Regions from separate parts of the Peribacillus sp. FSL E2-0218 genome, predicted to be linked through region 3. Evidence: riboswitches for the same ligand, from Rfam matches in the RefSeq annotation. Region 3 holds a riboswitch; each other region holds the start of a gene.
What was found. A riboswitch is a leader RNA that binds a small molecule or an ion and turns the genes downstream of it on or off. The one in region 3 is predicted to bind S-adenosylmethionine.

Region 1 (4,213 bases), 1.9 Mb from region 3:
TGGAATTAGGAGCAGATGGCGTATTCGTAGGTTCCGGCATTTTCAAATCAGAGACTCCTGAAAAATTCGCATCGGCAATCGTTCAAGCTACTACATATTTCACTGATTACGAATTAATAGGCCGCTTATCAAAAGAGTTAGGCAGTGCAATGAAAGGAATCGACATTTCTAAACTGGCTCCAGCAGAACGTATGCAGGAACGTGGTTGGTAAAATGATAACGATCGGGGTTTTAGGATTACAGGGAGCAGTTGAAGAACACTTGAACCAAATCGATTCAGCCGGTGCGCAAGCAATAATCGTCAAAAAACCGTCACAGTTAAACGAAATCGATGGCTTGATCATACCTGGCGGGGAAAGCACGACGATGAGGAAGCTTATGGATCGCTATGGCTTTCTGGAACCAATCAAAACTTTCTTTGAACAAAAGAAACCAATCTTCGGCACTTGTGCGGGAATGGTTTTGGCAGCCAATAGGTTGTCTGGTGATGAAAAGCCTTATCTTGAATTGATGGATATTTCCGTGAAGAGAAACGGGTTTGGACGTCAACGTGATAGTTTCGAGGCGGACCTAGCAATCAATGGAATGGAAGAACCATTCAAAGCCGTTTTCATCCGTGCGCCATATGCTGATGGAGTTGGGGCAGATGTAGAGATTTTGGCTGAATATGATCAAAAAGTGGTGGCAGCAAGACAGGAACAGGTCCTTGTCAGTGCTTTTCATCCCGAATTAACGGGTGATAATCGTTATATGCAAATTTTCATTAATATGGTAAAAGAATCCCTGAAGGAAGCGGAACTGAAAACCTGCTAAAAAGCAAAGGGGAGCTCAGACTGTAGACAAACTCATTTTCATAGAGAGTTTGTCTACAGTTTTTTTTATGACTATGGAAAAAAGCAGCGGTAATAAATATCATGGCATGACTTTTCCCCCAATTTTGGTGGATTGTCGATTTTCACTTCAGGCACTTGCTGCCCTCGTCATCCATGTTGTCTCACTTGGACGAGCGTTGTTATGCGGGAGTCCTTTAATAGATAGATGGATATTCTTTTGGTGTGGGGGACCATGAAGAAGCTGCAGACCTGTTTTGATAGAAAGAGGGAAAGAACGACAATTAGCCAAGGGTTAGGATTTGACTTCCATTTTTCAGACTATTACGATAAAAATGCGAGCAGAAAAAACCATGATGGGTAATGCTGATTTGAAATCATATAATAGGAGGAAATGTACATGAGCGAAATTGTCATATTATCAGGTAGTCCTGCGATTCCATCCAGAACGGACATTTCACTGAAACATATTCAGTCATTAGTTGAGAAGGAAGGTTATACCACAGCGTATTATTCAATTACCGACTTTTCAGCAGATGATTTATTCCAAGGCAAATATAATAGTGAGGACATTTCAAAGCTTGCGGAAAAGATTTCAAAAGCTAGGGGGATCATCATTGGATCACCTGTTTATAAGGCCTCCTACACAGGGGTATTGAAGGCATTGATTGATTTGTTGCCGGAAAGCGCATTTAAGGGAAAGCCAGTGCTTCCGATCATGATTGGCGGAAGTCACAGGCATCTATTGGCAATAGATTACGCACTTAAGCCGTTAATTTCCATTTTGAAAGGCGAGCCATTGCAGGGCATTTATTTCGTCGATAAGGAAATAGACAAAACGGCTCCAGAAAGCCCGATTCAAGATTTGAACTTGGTTGATCGCGTTCAGGGCCAGGTTCAAGAATTTGTAGAAGCGATTCAATTAAGAAATGAGTGATTTGTTTCCGTTTTTGCGAATTGATTTTAATCGTGGATAGCAAAAATTATGAAAATGGACCCGTTCTCCGGAGGGACTCTAAAAAATGGGTCCATTTTCATATTCATGAACATAAATATAACAAGAGAGTAGTGTGTATAATAATGACAATTCAACCATTTAATTAATCCAAGTTGTTTTATAAGAAAACTCCATTGACATGGATTGAATATATGTTAATATTTAAAATAATAAAACTTATCCAGAGCGACGGAGGGAATTGGCCCTTTGAAGTCCAGCAACCTGCATGATGTATGCAAGGTGCTACATCCAACAAAATGGTTTACCATTTTGGAAGATAAGGTAACGATTATTTACCTTGAAATCTTTCCATGATGGAAAGATTTTTATTTTTTCAAAAAACTTATAATAAACCATAACAATGTAAGGCTGTGTGGAATTATATAAATTTAAGAAAATAACAATTCGTCGATTTTCTTAGGGGGGAACTATTTTGGATAAAGAGAATCAGCTTGAGGAAATATTTGAACGGCTCCAAGAAATGCTTCATTTAATGAAATACGGATCCATCACACTTATTGTCCAAGATGGTAAAATCATTCAAATGGAAAGAAATGAAAAGCTGAGAATTAAATAAGCAGCTGCTGACTAGAAAAACTAGAGGCGTGTTTAACTGATATAAAGAGAGTATTGGTTAGATTCGTCTCTTTTTCCTAGAATCACTTAAACTTGAACAAATTACTGTGGGCTCCGATTACCTGTTACTCTGGCCAATGATTCGCAAGAAAGTTTTTAGAGGGGGCTATAAAGTTGGCTGCATTAATTAATTATGAAAATTTCAATCCCGATTTTTTACCGGTCTTTTCTGAAGGTAGTGAGACTAAAGGGGCTTTAGAAGTACTGCAATGGGCTAATGAGGAATACGGGAATAAGCTCATTTATGCTTGCAGCTTTGGGATAGAAGGCATTGTGCTTACAGATTTACTGGCAAAGGTCAATCCTTCGGCCAAAATCGTTTTCCTCGATACAGATGTCCATTTTGAAGAAACGTACCAATTGATCGATCAAGTGAAAAAAAGATATCCGAATCTTTTAATCGAGATGAAGAAACCTGCTTTGACGCTTGAGGAACAAGCTGCGGAATATGGAGATGAACTATGGCTTAACGACTCTAACAAGTGTTGCCATATCCGTAAAATCACTCCGCTTACCGATGTGCTTTCAACGGCAACGGCTTGGCTGTCCGGACTGCGGCGCGAGCAATCCGAAACAAGGGCTATGACCGAGTATATCAACAAGGATAATAAGTTTCAGTCGATAAAAATATGTCCACTGATTCATTGGACATGGAAGGACGTTTGGCGGTACGCACACAAAAATGGACTGCCGTATAATATCCTGCATGATAACGGGTATCCGAGTATCGGATGCAAAACATGCACAACACCGGCCATAAATGCGGATGATTTACGTTCAGGCCGCTGGCAAGGCGCTCAAAAAACGGAATGCGGCTTGCATTTATCCTAAATAAATAGAAACCATAGGGGGAAATTAGCATGACAATCAGTCTGCCTCACGGAGGAACATTAATTGATCTTTGGGAACCAACATATGATATTAGTAAAATAACAAACTCGATCGAAATTGATGCCATCGCATTAAGCGATCTTGAGTTGATCGGTACGGGTGCATACAGCCCGATAAAAGGATTCTTTTCGAAAAGAGATTATGATGCTGTTGTCAAGACGATGAGGCTAAGCAGCGGCCACGTTTGGAGCATTCCGATTACACTGCCCTTAACTGAAGCGGCGGCAAAGACCCTTACTATCGGCGAGGAAGTCAAGCTGACTCATGAGGGGGAAACATATGGAGTCCTTACCGTTTCCGATATCTTCACTCCGGATAAAAAATTGGAAGCAACATGGGTCTATCAAACGGATGACGAGCAGCATCCAGGTGTGAAAAATTTATATGACCGCGGAAACGTATATGCCGGCGGAGAAATAAAATTGGTCAAAAGAATCGAGCGTACCCAATTCCATGCCCATTATTTGGACCCTGTCGAGACAAGGGCAGATTTTGCAGCGAAGGGCTGGAAAACGGTTGTCGGATTCCAGACAAGGAACCCTGTTCATCGTGCACATGAATACATCCAAAAGACAGCTCTGGAGATCGTTGACGGTTTATTCCTGAATCCGCTAGTAGGTGCCACCAAATCCGATGACATTCCGGCAGATGTGAGGATGGAAAGCTATAAGGTGCTGCTTGAAAAGTACTATCCTGAGGATCGAGTCTCGCTTGCCGTTTTCCCTGCTGCGATGCGATATGCAGGGCCGAGGGAAGCCATTTTCCATGCGATGGTCCGTAAAAACTATGGCTGCACTCATTTTATTGTCGGGCGTGATCATGCGGGGGTTGGCGATTATTATGGCACATATGATGCGCA
Region 2 (4,213 bases), 1.7 Mb from region 3:
CATAGCCTGTAGTCCATAGCTCTGGTAAAATAACGATATCTGCGTTTGCGTGCACGGCTTTTTCCAGCCATTGTTCGGCCAGCTGATAATTGAGATCAGGCTTTCCGAATGCTATATCCATCTGGATGCAAGCCATTTTCCATTTCATTTTGAAAACCTCCAAAGGTAAAAATGCTTTACAAGATTATGATAAACATATATCATTTGTGACTAGAATTTCAAGAAATTTCAGAGAAGGTGAATAAATGTTGCAATTCGAAAAGTCGAAACAGCTTCAGCAACTTCCCAAGCAGTTTTTCGCTTCATTGGTCGCAAAGGTCAATGCAATTACTGCGCAAGGGCATGATGTCATTAATTTGGGCCAAGGGAATCCCGATCAGCCGACGCCTGGGCAAATCGTAAAAAGTTTACAGGCTGCTGCTGAAAAAACGATCAACCATAAATATTCACCGTTCAGGGGACATCCATATTTAAAAGATGCGGCAGCTGCCTTCTACGAACGGGAATACGGCGTAAAGCTTGATCCGAATAGTGAAATAGCCATTCTATTCGGCGGAAAGGCAGGACTCGTCGAATTGCCCCAGTGTTTATTGAATCCAGGCGATACGATTCTCGTTCCAGATCCCGGTTATCCCGATTATCTTTCAGGTGTCGTCCTGGCGAAAGCGGAAATTGAAAGGATGCCGTTGAAGGAGGAAAATGCTTTTCTTCCGGATTATGAAGCTATACATAAAGATGTGCTGGATAAAGCGAAAATGATGTTCTTGAACTATCCGAATAATCCTACAGGTGCATCCGCAACGAAAGAATTCTTTACCGAAACCGTATCATATGCCAAAAAGCATTCAATATGTGTGGTCCATGATTTTGCTTATGGAGCCATAGGCTTCGATGGGAAAAAACCGGTTAGCTTTCTCGAGGCAGAGGGAGCAAAGGATGTTGGGATCGAAATATATACACTTTCGAAAACGTACAATATGGCTGGTTGGAGAGTCGGGTTCGCGGTTGGTAACAAAAGTGTCATCGAAGCTCTTGAACTTTTTCAGGACCACCTATATGTGAGCCTTTTCCCGGCGATACAGGAGGCGGCGGCAACTGCTTTGCTTGATTCGCAAGAGTGTGTGGCCGAATTAGTGAAGGTATATGAGGGGCGCAGGAATGTTTTCATTGAGGGATTACGTGCCCTCGGCTGGGAGGTTAAGGCTCCGGAAGCATCGTTTTTTGCCTGGCTTAAAATACCGGCAGGATTCACCTCGGAGAGTTTTGCCGATCATTTACTAACCCACGCCCATGTGGCCGTGGCTGCCGGTAATGGATTCGGTGAATTTGGCGAAGGCTATGTCAGGGTCGGGCTTTTGACCTCCGAGGAACGGCTCGGGGAGGCTGTCGAGCGGATACGCAAGTTAAATCTGTTTTAACCTAAGCGAACTAAAAACTTATTGACAAAGTATGGATTACATGTCAGAATACAAAATAAATTCTTAATCTTTCGAAACTAACACGTACTTATATATCAGCGTTTTCTTATTTTGAGCAGGTGGAGGGACTAGCCCGATGAAGCCCAGCAACCGACCGTAATTCCATTGTAAGATGGGGCGGAATCCTCCGCCGGACTTTCTTCTAGTCCACAGGGCACGGTGCTAATTCTTGCAGCCATTGGCTGGGGGATAAGAAGATGGCTTTTTTAAAGCCTCTTCGTCATGAAGGGGCTTTTGCTATTCCAAAAACGTTCAGGTTTATGACTTCGTGAGTTTACTAACGTGTTATAGGAGTGATCAAATGAGCGAGATAATCGCCACTTATTTAATTCATGATTTTCATGGGAATCACGAGAAAAAAGCAGAAGGCATTGCCTTGGGCCTGACTGTAGGGACATGGACGGACCTGCCCCAGTTGGTCCAAAAGCAATTGGAAAAACATAAGGGGCGCGTCGTCTCCGTTTCGCCGCTTGCGGAAGAAGAGAGGGCAAACCGTTATTTTGATCGTAAGGTGTACCGCGCGATCATTAAAATCGCTTATCCGGCAGCGAATTTCTCCAATGATTTGCCAGCCATTTTGACGACGGTCTTCGGAAAACTGTCCTTGGACGGTGCGATTAAACTGATCGACCTTGATTTTGTCGGAGATATCCAGAAAGCATTCCCAGGTCCCAGATTCGGCATTGCCGGCATAAGGGAGAAGATTGAAGTTTATGACCGGCCCCTTGTCATGAGCATTTTCAAAGGAGTATTAGGACGTGACCTAACGTTCCATAATGAGCAGCTGAAGCAGCAAGCGTTGGGTGGTGTCGACCTTGTTAAAGATGATGAAATCCTTTTTGATCAGGTACAGACGCCATTTATTGAAAGAATTAAGACCGGCAAGAAAATATTAAACGAAGTCTATGAACATACTGGACACCGGACCTTATATGCCGTCAATCTATCAGGTAAAACATTTGAATTATTGGATAAGGCAAAGCAGGCGGCAGAAGCGGGCGCAGACGCTTTATTGTTCAACGTCCATACATATGGTTTGGATGTATTGCAAGCCCTGAGTGAACATGATCAAATCAAGCTGCCGATCATGGCCCATCCGGCATTTAGCGGGGCGTTGGGCTCTTCCTCCCATTATGGGATCGGCTATCCTTTACTGCTTGGTAAATTAGTCAGGCTATCGGGAGCGGATTTATCATTATTCCCATCCCCGTATGGAAATGTCGCACTTGAAAAAGAGGAGACATTGGCAATTGCCCGTGCACTGACGAAAGACGAACCTTCCTGGAATAAAGCATTTCCTGTTCCTTCAGCAGGCATCCATCCAGGAATGGTACCCGACTTGATCAAGGATTTTGGACTGGACAGTGTCATCAATGCCGGAGGAGGAATCCACGGACACCCTGACGGAGCAAAGGGCGGGGCCGAGGCCTTCCGGTCTGCTGTGGAAGCCGTCCTTGAAGGAAAAGACCTATCTGAGGCTGCGGCAAATGAAGAAGCACTAAAAAAAGCACTTGTTCTGTGGGGAGGACTGTAAAGGATCATGAAACCGATCATCTTTTGTGATTTTGACGGAACGATAACCAACACGGATAATATCATTTCCATCATGAAAACATTCGCTCCCCCGGAATGGGAAAAGTTGAAGGATGATGTTCTTCAGCAAAAAATCAGCATATCCTCTGGGGTGGGGAAAATGTTTTCCCTGCTTGATAGTGGCCTGAAGGCCGATATCATCCAATTTGTGAAGGAGACAGCGCACATTCGGCCGGGGTTCCGTGAGTTCGTAAAGTATACGGAACAAGCCGGGATTCCCTTATACATCGTAAGCGGGGGCATGGATTTTTTCATTGCCCCGCTATTAAAGGACATATTGCCCACTGACGCGGTTTTTTGTAATAATGCCCACTTTGATAAGAAAAAGATTTATATTGAGTGGCCGCATGCTTGTGATGACCAATGTGATAATGAGTGCGGCTGCTGTAAGCCTACGATTATGAGGCAAATGGCAGGTGCGGATGACTATATATATGTAATTGGTGATTCCGTGACTGATTTTGAAGCGGCTAAGCAGGCGGATCTTGTCATAGCCCGTGATATATTGCTTGAGAAATGCGTAAATGAAGGATTGCCGCATCATGGTTTTGAAACGTTTTATGATGTATTGGACATTTTAAAGCAGCGTGAGGAGGTAAAAGCATGAACACCGGTACGAAGGAGTGGCTGGAGCTGGCGGAAATTAAAGCAGAACTGGCGGAAAGGGATTGGTTCATGGGAACAAGCGGAAACCTTTCCATCCGCGAGCCCGATAGCCGAAGCTTTTATATTACGGCCAGCGGTAAGGATAAGCGAAAGCAATCGGATTCGGACTTTAACTTGGTGGATCTGAAAGGAAACCCCGTGGAGGAGACGGAGCTAAGGCCCTCGGCCGAAACTTTACTCCATACCGTCATTTACGAAAAAACCAAAGCGAATTGCGTACTCCATGTCCACACAGTGGAAAATAATGTAGTCTCCGAATTGTATGGGGATGAAGGTTCCGTAACTTTTCGGAATCATGAGATCATTAAAGCAACAGGAAGATGGGATGAAGATTCGGAATTCAGGATTCCAATCATCTATAACCATGCGGATATTCCTTTGTTAGCCGAAAAATTCAACCTGCATGTCCAAGAAGATTGCGGTGCCGTGCTCATCCGCAATCATGGCATCACGGTTTGGGGCAAAAGCGGCCTCGA
Region 3 (4,213 bases):
AATAATACATAAAAACATTCACTTCGGAAAGGAAATGATTGAAAATGATTATTTATCCGTTCAAAGGCAAGGAACCACAGATTTCCGAAAGCGCTTATATTGCGGAGAATGCAGTCGTGACAGGCGATGTGAAAATTGGCGACGAATCGTCAATCTGGTTCAATTCCGTCATCCGCGGTGATGTGGCCCCAACCATCATCGGTAAAAAGGTCAGTATCCAAGATAATAGTGTCCTCCACCAAAGCCCCAATCATCCATTGATCATTGAAGATGAAGTAACCATTGGCCATCAGGTCATTTTACATAGCTGTAAAATCCGTAAAGGAGCCTTGATCGGCATGGGCTCGATCGTACTTGACGGAGCCGAAATCGGTGAAGGAGCTTTTATCGGTGCCGGCAGTCTCGTTCCCCAAGGCAAAGTGATCCCGCCGAATATGTTGGCATTCGGACGCCCGGCCAAAGTGATCCGCGAAATCAATGCGGAAGATCGTCAGGACATGGAACGGATCGTGCGCGAATATGCCGAAAAAGGACAATACTACAAAACAGCAGACCGAATAAAATAAACTAGGGGCTTGTCCATGCCTCTAATACACGCCAAATATCCTCTGGTAAATCACTCAGTGGGTTTATTGAATTATTCCCTCTGCAAACCAAATTAATCCTACCAAAAAAAGGTGCACCGCAATTAGCGGCGCACCTTTTCCATCTGGATCATGCTTGTGCTTTTAAAGTTTCTGCTTTATCCGTGCGTTCCCACGGAAGATCGACATCGGTACGGCCAAAGTGTCCGTATGCAGCTGTCTGCTTATAGATTGGGCGACGAAGGTCAAGCATTTTGATGATGCCTGCTGGGCGAAGGTCGAAGTTAGCGCGAACTAGGTCAACCAGGACGTCTTCGCTAACAGTGCCCGTTCCGAATGTATCAATCGAGATCGATACAGGCTCTGCCACACCTATAGCGTAAGCCAATTGTACTTCGGCTTTATCGGCCAGGCCAGCTGCCACGATGTTTTTGGCAACATAGCGTGCAGCGTATGCCGCAGAACGGTCAACTTTCGTAGCATCCTTACCAGAGAATGCACCGCCGCCGTGACGAGCGTATCCGCCGTACGTATCAACGATGATTTTACGGCCAGTAAGACCTGCATCCCCTTGAGGTCCGCCAATTACGAAACGGCCAGTCGGGTTGATGAAGTATTTCGTTTCAGCATCGATCAATTCAGCAGGAACCACCGCTTTGATGACATGCTCTTTTAAATCGGCTTGAATTTGCTCAAGCGTGATTTCTGCATCATGCTGTGTTGAGATGACGATCGTATCTACACGTACAGGACGGTTATTTTCATCATATTCCACAGTTACTTGTGTTTTTCCATCCGGGCGTAAGTAAGCAAGCGTTTCATCTTTACGTACTTGAGCCAAGCGGAATGAAAGCTTATGGGCCAATGAGATCGGAAGCGGCATAAGCTCTTCTGTTTCATTGCAAGCGAATCCGAACATAAGACCTTGGTCCCCTGCACCGATTGCATCGATTTCTTCCTCTGACATGTTGCCTTCACGTGCTTCCAAAGCTTTATCGACGCCAGCTGCGATATCGGCAGACTGCTCATCGATCGAGCTCAATACAGCACACGTTTCAGCATCGAAGCCGTATTTCGCGCGAGTGTAGCCAATTCCCGCAATCGTATCACGGACGATACGCGGAATATCCACGTAAGCGGATGTTGTAATTTCACCAGCAACAAGCACAAGACCTGTCGTTACACTTGTTTCACACGCAACACGTGCATTTGCATCCTTAGCAAGGATAGCATCTAAAATGGAATCTGAAATCTGATCACAAATCTTGTCCGGATGGCCCTCTGTAACAGATTCAGAAGTAAATAGACGTTTCTTTGACATCATATTTCCTCCTTGGAAGTTAGTATGTGGTAGGCATAAGCCTGATTTTTTTACGGAACTCGTTTCCCTTATTAGCTTCAACTATAGACACAGAATTAATTAAAAAACACAAAAACCTTCCCTGGAAAATGAGGAAAGGTTTAACATTCTGTCTTCTATCCTTTCACTCTTATCGTTCAAGGGTTTTTTACCTTGCTCAGGTTAGCACCATCACCACTTTTCCTTGAAGAACACCGCTTTATTTTCGGCGATTGCTCTTTTGGTCAAGTTCAATATGGCAGGTTGCTGGGTTTCAAAGGGCCTGTCCCTCCACCAACTCGGGATAAGAGAATCCGTACAATTTAAGATAATATCGTATTGGGTCGGAATTTGTCAATGATTTTCTATCAAGAACATTTCCGGTCAACGGCCAAATCGGGCACAACAAAGTTCGCTCCCCCGCCATCAAAGGACTTTCAGGCGCATGAGATTGATTAGTACTTCCTATAATAAAGGGGAAATCGACTTTCATTAAAGCATATGCAGGAATCCCGGCATGGTTCCTGCCCATTTAAAATGATGAATCTAACCAGATGAAAATTATCACAATTCAGATGATATAGTATAGACTATTTAAATAAATGTGTTATACTAATTGTAATATAAAACTTAAACAAAGGAAGGTACCTCATATATGAATTCTGTAGACGTTTCTAATGAGTTACACCAGTTATTAACAGGAAACAACGTGCAAACTCAGCTTTCAGTTCCTAAATTGGTCGAAAAGGTATTAAGCAGGAATGAAGGGGTTTTAACTTCAACTGGAGCAGTAAAAGCAGAAACAGGCAAATATACTGGCCGTTCACCTAAAGATAAATATATCGTCGAGGAAGCATCCGTAAAAGATAAAGTCGATTGGGGTCCAGTGAACCAGCCAATTTCGGAAGATGTGTTCAATAAACTATATAATAAAGTAATTGACTACTTAAAAGCAAAAGAAGAGATTTTCGTTTTCAAGGGCTTCGCTGGCGCAGAAGAATCATCCCGCCTTCCAATTCGTGTCGTTAATGAATATGCTTGGCATAATCTTTTCGCGCATACTTTATTCATCCGTCCAAACGAAGAGGAGCTAAGAGGCCATGAAGCAGAATTCACGATCCTTTCGGCACCTAACTTCAAAGCAGATCCAGCGGTGGACGGAACGCAATCCGAAACGTTCATTATCGTTTCTTTTGAACGCCGCACCATCTTGATCGGCGGAACGGAATATGCAGGTGAAATGAAAAAATCGATCTTCTCGATCATGAACTACCTTCTTCCAGAGGCTGGAATCCTTCCAATGCACTGCTCTGCGAATGTAGGACGTGAAGGGGACGTCGCTTTATTCTTCGGACTGTCCGGAACCGGCAAGACGACTTTATCTGCAGACACGAATCGCAAGCTGATCGGTGATGATGAACACGGCTGGGCTTCTAACGGTGTTTTCAACATCGAAGGTGGCTGCTATGCGAAAACGATCAACCTTTCACGTGAAAAAGAACCACAAATCTTCGATGCCATCCGTTTTGGAGCCGTCTTGGAAAATGTTGTTGTTGATCCGGATACACGTGAAGCGGATTATGATGACAGTTCATTGACGGAAAACACCCGTGCCGCATACCAAATGCAAGCAATCGATAATATCGTGAGCCCAAGTATCGCCGGACACCCGAATACGATCATTTTCCTGACGGCTGATGCTTCAGGCGTATTGCCTCCAATCAGCAAGCTGTCCAAGGAACAAGCGATGTTCCATTTCCTAAGCGGATACACAAGCAAGTTAGCTGGAACGGAAAGAGGGGTAACTTCACCGGAGGCGACATTCTCCACTTGCTTCGGTTCACCATTCTTGCCGCTACCTGCTACACGCTATGCTGAAATGCTTGGTGATAAAATTGACGAGCACAATGCAAAAGTATACCTTGTCAATACAGGATGGACAGGCGGAGCATACGGAACTGGAAGCCGCATGAAACTTGCTTACACGCGTGCCATGGTTCAGGCGGCACTTGAAGGGGAACTGGCTAACATTGAAACGGTCAAGGATGAAATCTTTGGTTTGAATATCCCGCTTCATGTTCCTGGCGTTCCGGACGAAGTGCTTCAGCCAATCAAGACTTGGGCAGATCCTGAAGCTTACAAGCAATCCGCAACGGACCTTGCCGCTCAATTCCGTGCAAACTTCAAGAAGTTCGGCAGCGTTCCAAATGAAATCGAAGATCTTGGCGGGCCGATCGCTTAAAATAAATCATTCACAAAAGGACCAAGCACTAGCTTGGTCCTTTGTTCT
Region 4 (4,213 bases), 2.1 Mb from region 3:
TTGCCCTCGTCGATTTTCCGATCGTTTATTTCGGTCAAGTCGCCGCCGTTACTATTGATGAAGTCATTCGTGCCGATATAGACGATGAAAGTGTCCGCTTTATCGAGTTTTGTATGGATTCGGTAATCATCGAGCTGTTCGAGGACGCCATCCGTTTCCTGCCCTTTAATCCCATAATTCCAAAAGCTGACTTTTTGATCCGACTCAGGATTGTTTAGTTCTTCCCTTAAGCCTTTTACATAGCCTTCCCCATGCTTATCTCCCTTACCGTATGTTAAAGAATCGCCAAAAGCCATGACCCGCTGTACACGGTTCGACGCCCCAGCCTGCTGAAATTCATATACGACAAAACAAATAATGAGGACAATCATTAATAATCCAGTTAATTTTTTCATTCGTTTCTCCTTTTGTTTTATATCTAAGAAGCATTTTATATGTTACATACCCAAAAATGAGCATAAGTAACAATTAAAATGAATTGGCAGATAATGAGGAGAAGGTGTATGATAATATAAAACTTTCAGATGATTTGGTTATGTCCACAATTCACTATCAAATTATGCAATAGGAACTTCTGGATGTTAATAAAAGGAATGGATTGGAGAGTTTATGATGAACGAGTACATACAATTCAGAGAGGCTGAATTATCGGATTTGCCTAAAATTGTGGAAATTTACAATTCCACAATTGCCTCCAGAATGGTCACCGCAGATACGGACCCGATATCTGTACAATCGAGGGTTAAATGGTTTGAGGAGCATAATTCAGAAAGCAGACCGCTATATATCATTACTTTTGAAGGACAAACCGCAGGATGGATGAGCTTTCAATCTTTCTATGGAAGGCCCGCCTACAATGCTACGGCGGAAATCAGCATCTATATCGATGATTATTTCCGGGGAAAAGGAATCGGAAAGGTTTCGATTCAACAGGCGATTGAAGTAAGCCCAAAATTAGGGGTGAAGACTCTATTAGGTTTCATATTTGCTCATAATTTACCTAGCATGAAGCTTTTCTCCAAATTTGGTTTTGAAGAATGGGCGCACTTACCGCAAGTTGCCGAGCTCGATGGCGTTGAACGGGATTTGGTCATCCTTGGTAAACGTATAGAAGCATGATTATTCAAAAGCTATTGCTTTCAGCAATAGTTTTTTTGTTTACACGGAAAACTCCACCATCATGTGTATACCAGATTCACGAATTCAAGAAAACCTAGGAATTTCCTGAATATTCAGCTTTCCTATTCTTCGTTAACGCGTTTAAAAGGATATCCAATTCTTGACTAGCTTGAATCGTCAGAAGACTGTTTATACCAAAAATATTTGCCAACTCCATCATCTCTTGTCTCTTCTCTTCTATTCTTTCAGGGGTAACCTTTTTGGAAAGCAATTTATATACACCTCCCATATATTCAATATTTTTACACTTTCCATCATAATGAAACTCGTAGTTAAAATCAACTATTTTCGAGTGGTAAAAATGTGTTATTTTAGCGGTCAAATGTGACAAAACTCCTATAATATCCTTAAAATATGTATTTTTTGTGACAACAATCTTTCCATATAAAAAAGCATTCACCACTGTACACTGCGAATGCTTCCTTCTATACTTCTATATACATGATCTTTATTGAATGATCGCCTGCTTCTTGCTATGTCATCCATTCTGTAGGAGACTCGCTATCAGACCTATTTATAACGATCTTATATTCATCTTCCAATACTTTTAAAGGGGCATCATAAAGGTGCCTTTCATCAGAGGTTTTGTATACACCCTTCGCCAATAGCTCTTCTATCAGCAACGCCTTCCTCTGTTCGATCCACTTAAATACTTCTGCCATATTAATGGCTCCTTTCCTTGTCAGCTTAAAGCCTAAGCTACCTTAACAAGTTTCAATTTCACCAAATTATATATACCTTTTCTATTATGTCCTTAAACACTATTTTACAAAAATAAAAGCCTCTTCAATTAAAGAAGAGGCTGACAGGGTCCGGACGGCTCTTCTTATCTTCCAAGCGATCGCTTGTTGGATGTAGCACAGTTCCCATATGGGTCTGCTGCCGAGGTTTCATAGGGCCAAGTCCCTCCACCTCTCTGGATAAGAATTCAATTATATAAATGATGTGAACATTATCTTATCCCAATAATTCACAAAAGTCAATTGCCTCGTTCCCCTTTTTTCCACTCTCTTCCCTTTCAAAGGCGGGTTGCATTTTCTTGGCTTTCTGATATGATGGCAGTAATTACATACAATGCACACCACTAGGGGAGTCTTGTCAAGACTGAGATGGAAGTAATTTCCGGACCCTTTGAACCTGAACCGGCTCATACCGGCGGAGGAAAGTGGATGAGATCGCCCATTCCGGCTATATCCATCTGCCCCGTTCCGTTATTCAGGAACGGGGGTTTTTTATTGGCCCTAAATAATCTTTCCATATAAAGGGGGATGAACATGAAAAATATTAAAACAGAAACCTTCAGTGACAGACTTCATGCACGCGCAAAGGAAATTTGGGAAAGGAACCATTCACATCCCTTTGTCCAAGCTATCGGAACCGGAACGCTTCCTGAACATAAGTTTGCTTATTACTTGAAGCAGGACTATATCTATTTGATGGATTATTCCAAGCTTTTCGCTTTAGGTGTCATTAAAGCGCATAATGTTGAAACCATGGCAAAGTTTGCGGAAATCTTGAATGAAACGATACAGGTCGAAATGGATATCCATAGGCATTATGCCTTGGAGTTCGGAATTACTTCACAGCAATTGGAAGATACGGAACCTACTCCCACTACCCTTGCCTATTCGGGTTACATGCTGAATGCTGCTCAACATGGTACTTTGGCAGATTTAATCGCCTGTCTTCTCCCTTGTGCCTGGGATTATTATGAAATCGGTCTGCTTTTAAAAGAACGAAATGGCAAGAATTTGGATAACAACCCCTATGCAAAATGGATTGAATCCTATTCCTCCCCAGAATTCGGTGAAGCACATAAGTGGCTGATTGCTTTATTGGAGGAATTGACGGAAGGGATGCCTGAAAAAGAACTGCAGAGACTGGAAAAGCACTTCTTGGTGACCTCCCGCTACGAATATTTATTCTGGGACATGGTTCAAAATGAGCAGGATTGGCCCTTGTAGGTCGTAGACATGATGATCAACACAATCAGAAAAATGACGTTGACGGCAATGATCACAGCCATAACGACTATAACCAGTTCCTTTATATTCATCCCGGTAGGATTTGTGAAAGCTTTTCCGATTCAGCACCTGGCCAATGTCCTGACAGCTGTTTTACTCGGCCCTGCCTATGCGGTTACGCAAGCTTTCCTCGTTTCCTTGTTGAGAAATATATCTGGTACGGGATCACTTTTCGCCTTTCCTGGCAGTATGATCGGTGCACTGCTGGCTGCGTTCCTTTACCGTAAAACCAAGCGATTGACTTTCGCCTGTCTAGGGGAAGTGACGGGGACCGGCCTTCTAGGTTCGCTTGCCTGTTATCCGATCGCGGTACTCCTCTTAGGGGAAAAAGCAGCTCTTTTTGGCATTATGCCAGCTTTTATGCTTAGTTCAATGGCAGGTGCCATTTTCGCTTTCATTTTACTGAAAATATTATTGAAAAATACTTATGTGAAGGGGTTTTTCCATGAAAAAAGCATTAACCATCGCAGGCTCTGACTCAGGGGGCGGCGCAGGGATACAAGCCGATATCAAAACATTTTCTGCACATGGGATCTTCGGGATGTCCGTCATCACGGCCGTCACTGCACAAAACACAAAGGAAGTTCGTTCCGTTCAGGCGATCGACACGGATATCATCACTGATCAAATGGCTGCCGTTTTCGAAGATATACACGTCGATGCAGTAAAAATCGGCATGCTTGGTTCAAAAGAAATCGTCGAAACAGTCGCTGAAGCTCTTAATACCTACTTACCGGCCATCGTCATCCTTGACCCAGTCATGATTTCCAAAAGCGGCCACCATTTGCTGGACGGAAAAGCCGTTACTGCCCTAAAAACGAACTTGCTCCCGCTTGCAACGCTCATCACCCCTAATGTACCGGAGGCGGAGGTACTTACTGGTTTATCGATTCGAACGGAGCAAGACTTTTACAAGGCTTGTTTATCCTTGATTGAATTGGGTTCCAATGCCGTTTTACTTAAAGGGGGGCATGCAGAGGGAAACCCAAACGACCTCTTTTATGATGGAA

Region 1: linked by a shared signal. The riboswitch ahead of MHI53_RS12635 (YezD family protein) and the one ahead of metK (methionine adenosyltransferase) in region 3 are both predicted to bind S-adenosylmethionine.
Region 2: linked by a shared signal. The riboswitch ahead of mtnW (2,3-diketo-5-methylthiopentyl-1-phosphate enolase) and the one ahead of metK (methionine adenosyltransferase) in region 3 are both predicted to bind S-adenosylmethionine.
Region 4: linked by a shared signal. The riboswitch ahead of MHI53_RS06925 (Fur-regulated basic protein FbpA) and the one ahead of metK (methionine adenosyltransferase) in region 3 are both predicted to bind S-adenosylmethionine.

Annotation. Positions count from the first base shown of each region.
Region 1 covers NZ_CP150304.1:2,623,550-2,627,762, reverse strand. Annotated here, with positions in the region: gene pdxS (pyridoxal 5'-phosphate synthase lyase subunit PdxS) at 1-212, shown strand, start outside; gene pdxT (pyridoxal 5'-phosphate synthase glutaminase subunit PdxT) at 214-813, shown strand; gene ssuE (NADPH-dependent FMN reductase) at 1,231-1,767, shown strand; SAM riboswitch class I at 2,002-2,111, shown strand; gene MHI53_RS12635 (YezD family protein) at 2,261-2,404, shown strand; gene MHI53_RS12630 (phosphoadenylyl-sulfate reductase) at 2,590-3,294, shown strand; gene sat (sulfate adenylyltransferase) at 3,324-4,213, shown strand, end outside.
Region 2 covers NZ_CP150304.1:2,863,433-2,867,645, reverse strand. Annotated here, with positions in the region: partial or broken gene MHI53_RS13740 (carbon-nitrogen family hydrolase) at 1-148, opposite strand, end outside; gene MHI53_RS13735 (pyridoxal phosphate-dependent aminotransferase) at 246-1,418, shown strand; SAM riboswitch class I at 1,522-1,674, shown strand; gene mtnW (2,3-diketo-5-methylthiopentyl-1-phosphate enolase) at 1,780-3,012, shown strand; gene MHI53_RS13725 (2-hydroxy-3-keto-5-methylthiopentenyl-1-phosphate phosphatase) at 3,019-3,678, shown strand; gene MHI53_RS13720 (methylthioribulose 1-phosphate dehydratase) at 3,675-4,213, shown strand, end outside.
Region 3 covers NZ_CP150304.1:4,557,595-4,561,807, forward strand. Annotated here, with positions in the region: gene MHI53_RS21950 (gamma carbonic anhydrase family protein) at 48-566, shown strand; gene metK (methionine adenosyltransferase) at 715-1,908, opposite strand; SAM riboswitch class I at 2,072-2,234, opposite strand; gene pckA (phosphoenolpyruvate carboxykinase (ATP)) at 2,579-4,165, shown strand.
Region 4 covers NZ_CP150304.1:1,443,274-1,447,486, reverse strand. Annotated here, with positions in the region: gene MHI53_RS06940 (GDSL-type esterase/lipase family protein) at 1-395, opposite strand, end outside; gene MHI53_RS06935 (GNAT family N-acetyltransferase) at 613-1,119, shown strand; gene MHI53_RS06930 (aspartyl-phosphate phosphatase Spo0E family protein) at 1,214-1,501, opposite strand; gene MHI53_RS06925 (Fur-regulated basic protein FbpA) at 1,653-1,841, opposite strand; SAM riboswitch class I at 2,003-2,106, opposite strand; TPP riboswitch at 2,256-2,360, shown strand; gene tenA (thiaminase II) at 2,454-3,143, shown strand; gene thiW (energy coupling factor transporter S component ThiW) at 3,156-3,680, shown strand; gene thiD (bifunctional hydroxymethylpyrimidine kinase/phosphomethylpyrimidine kinase) at 3,649-4,213, shown strand, end outside.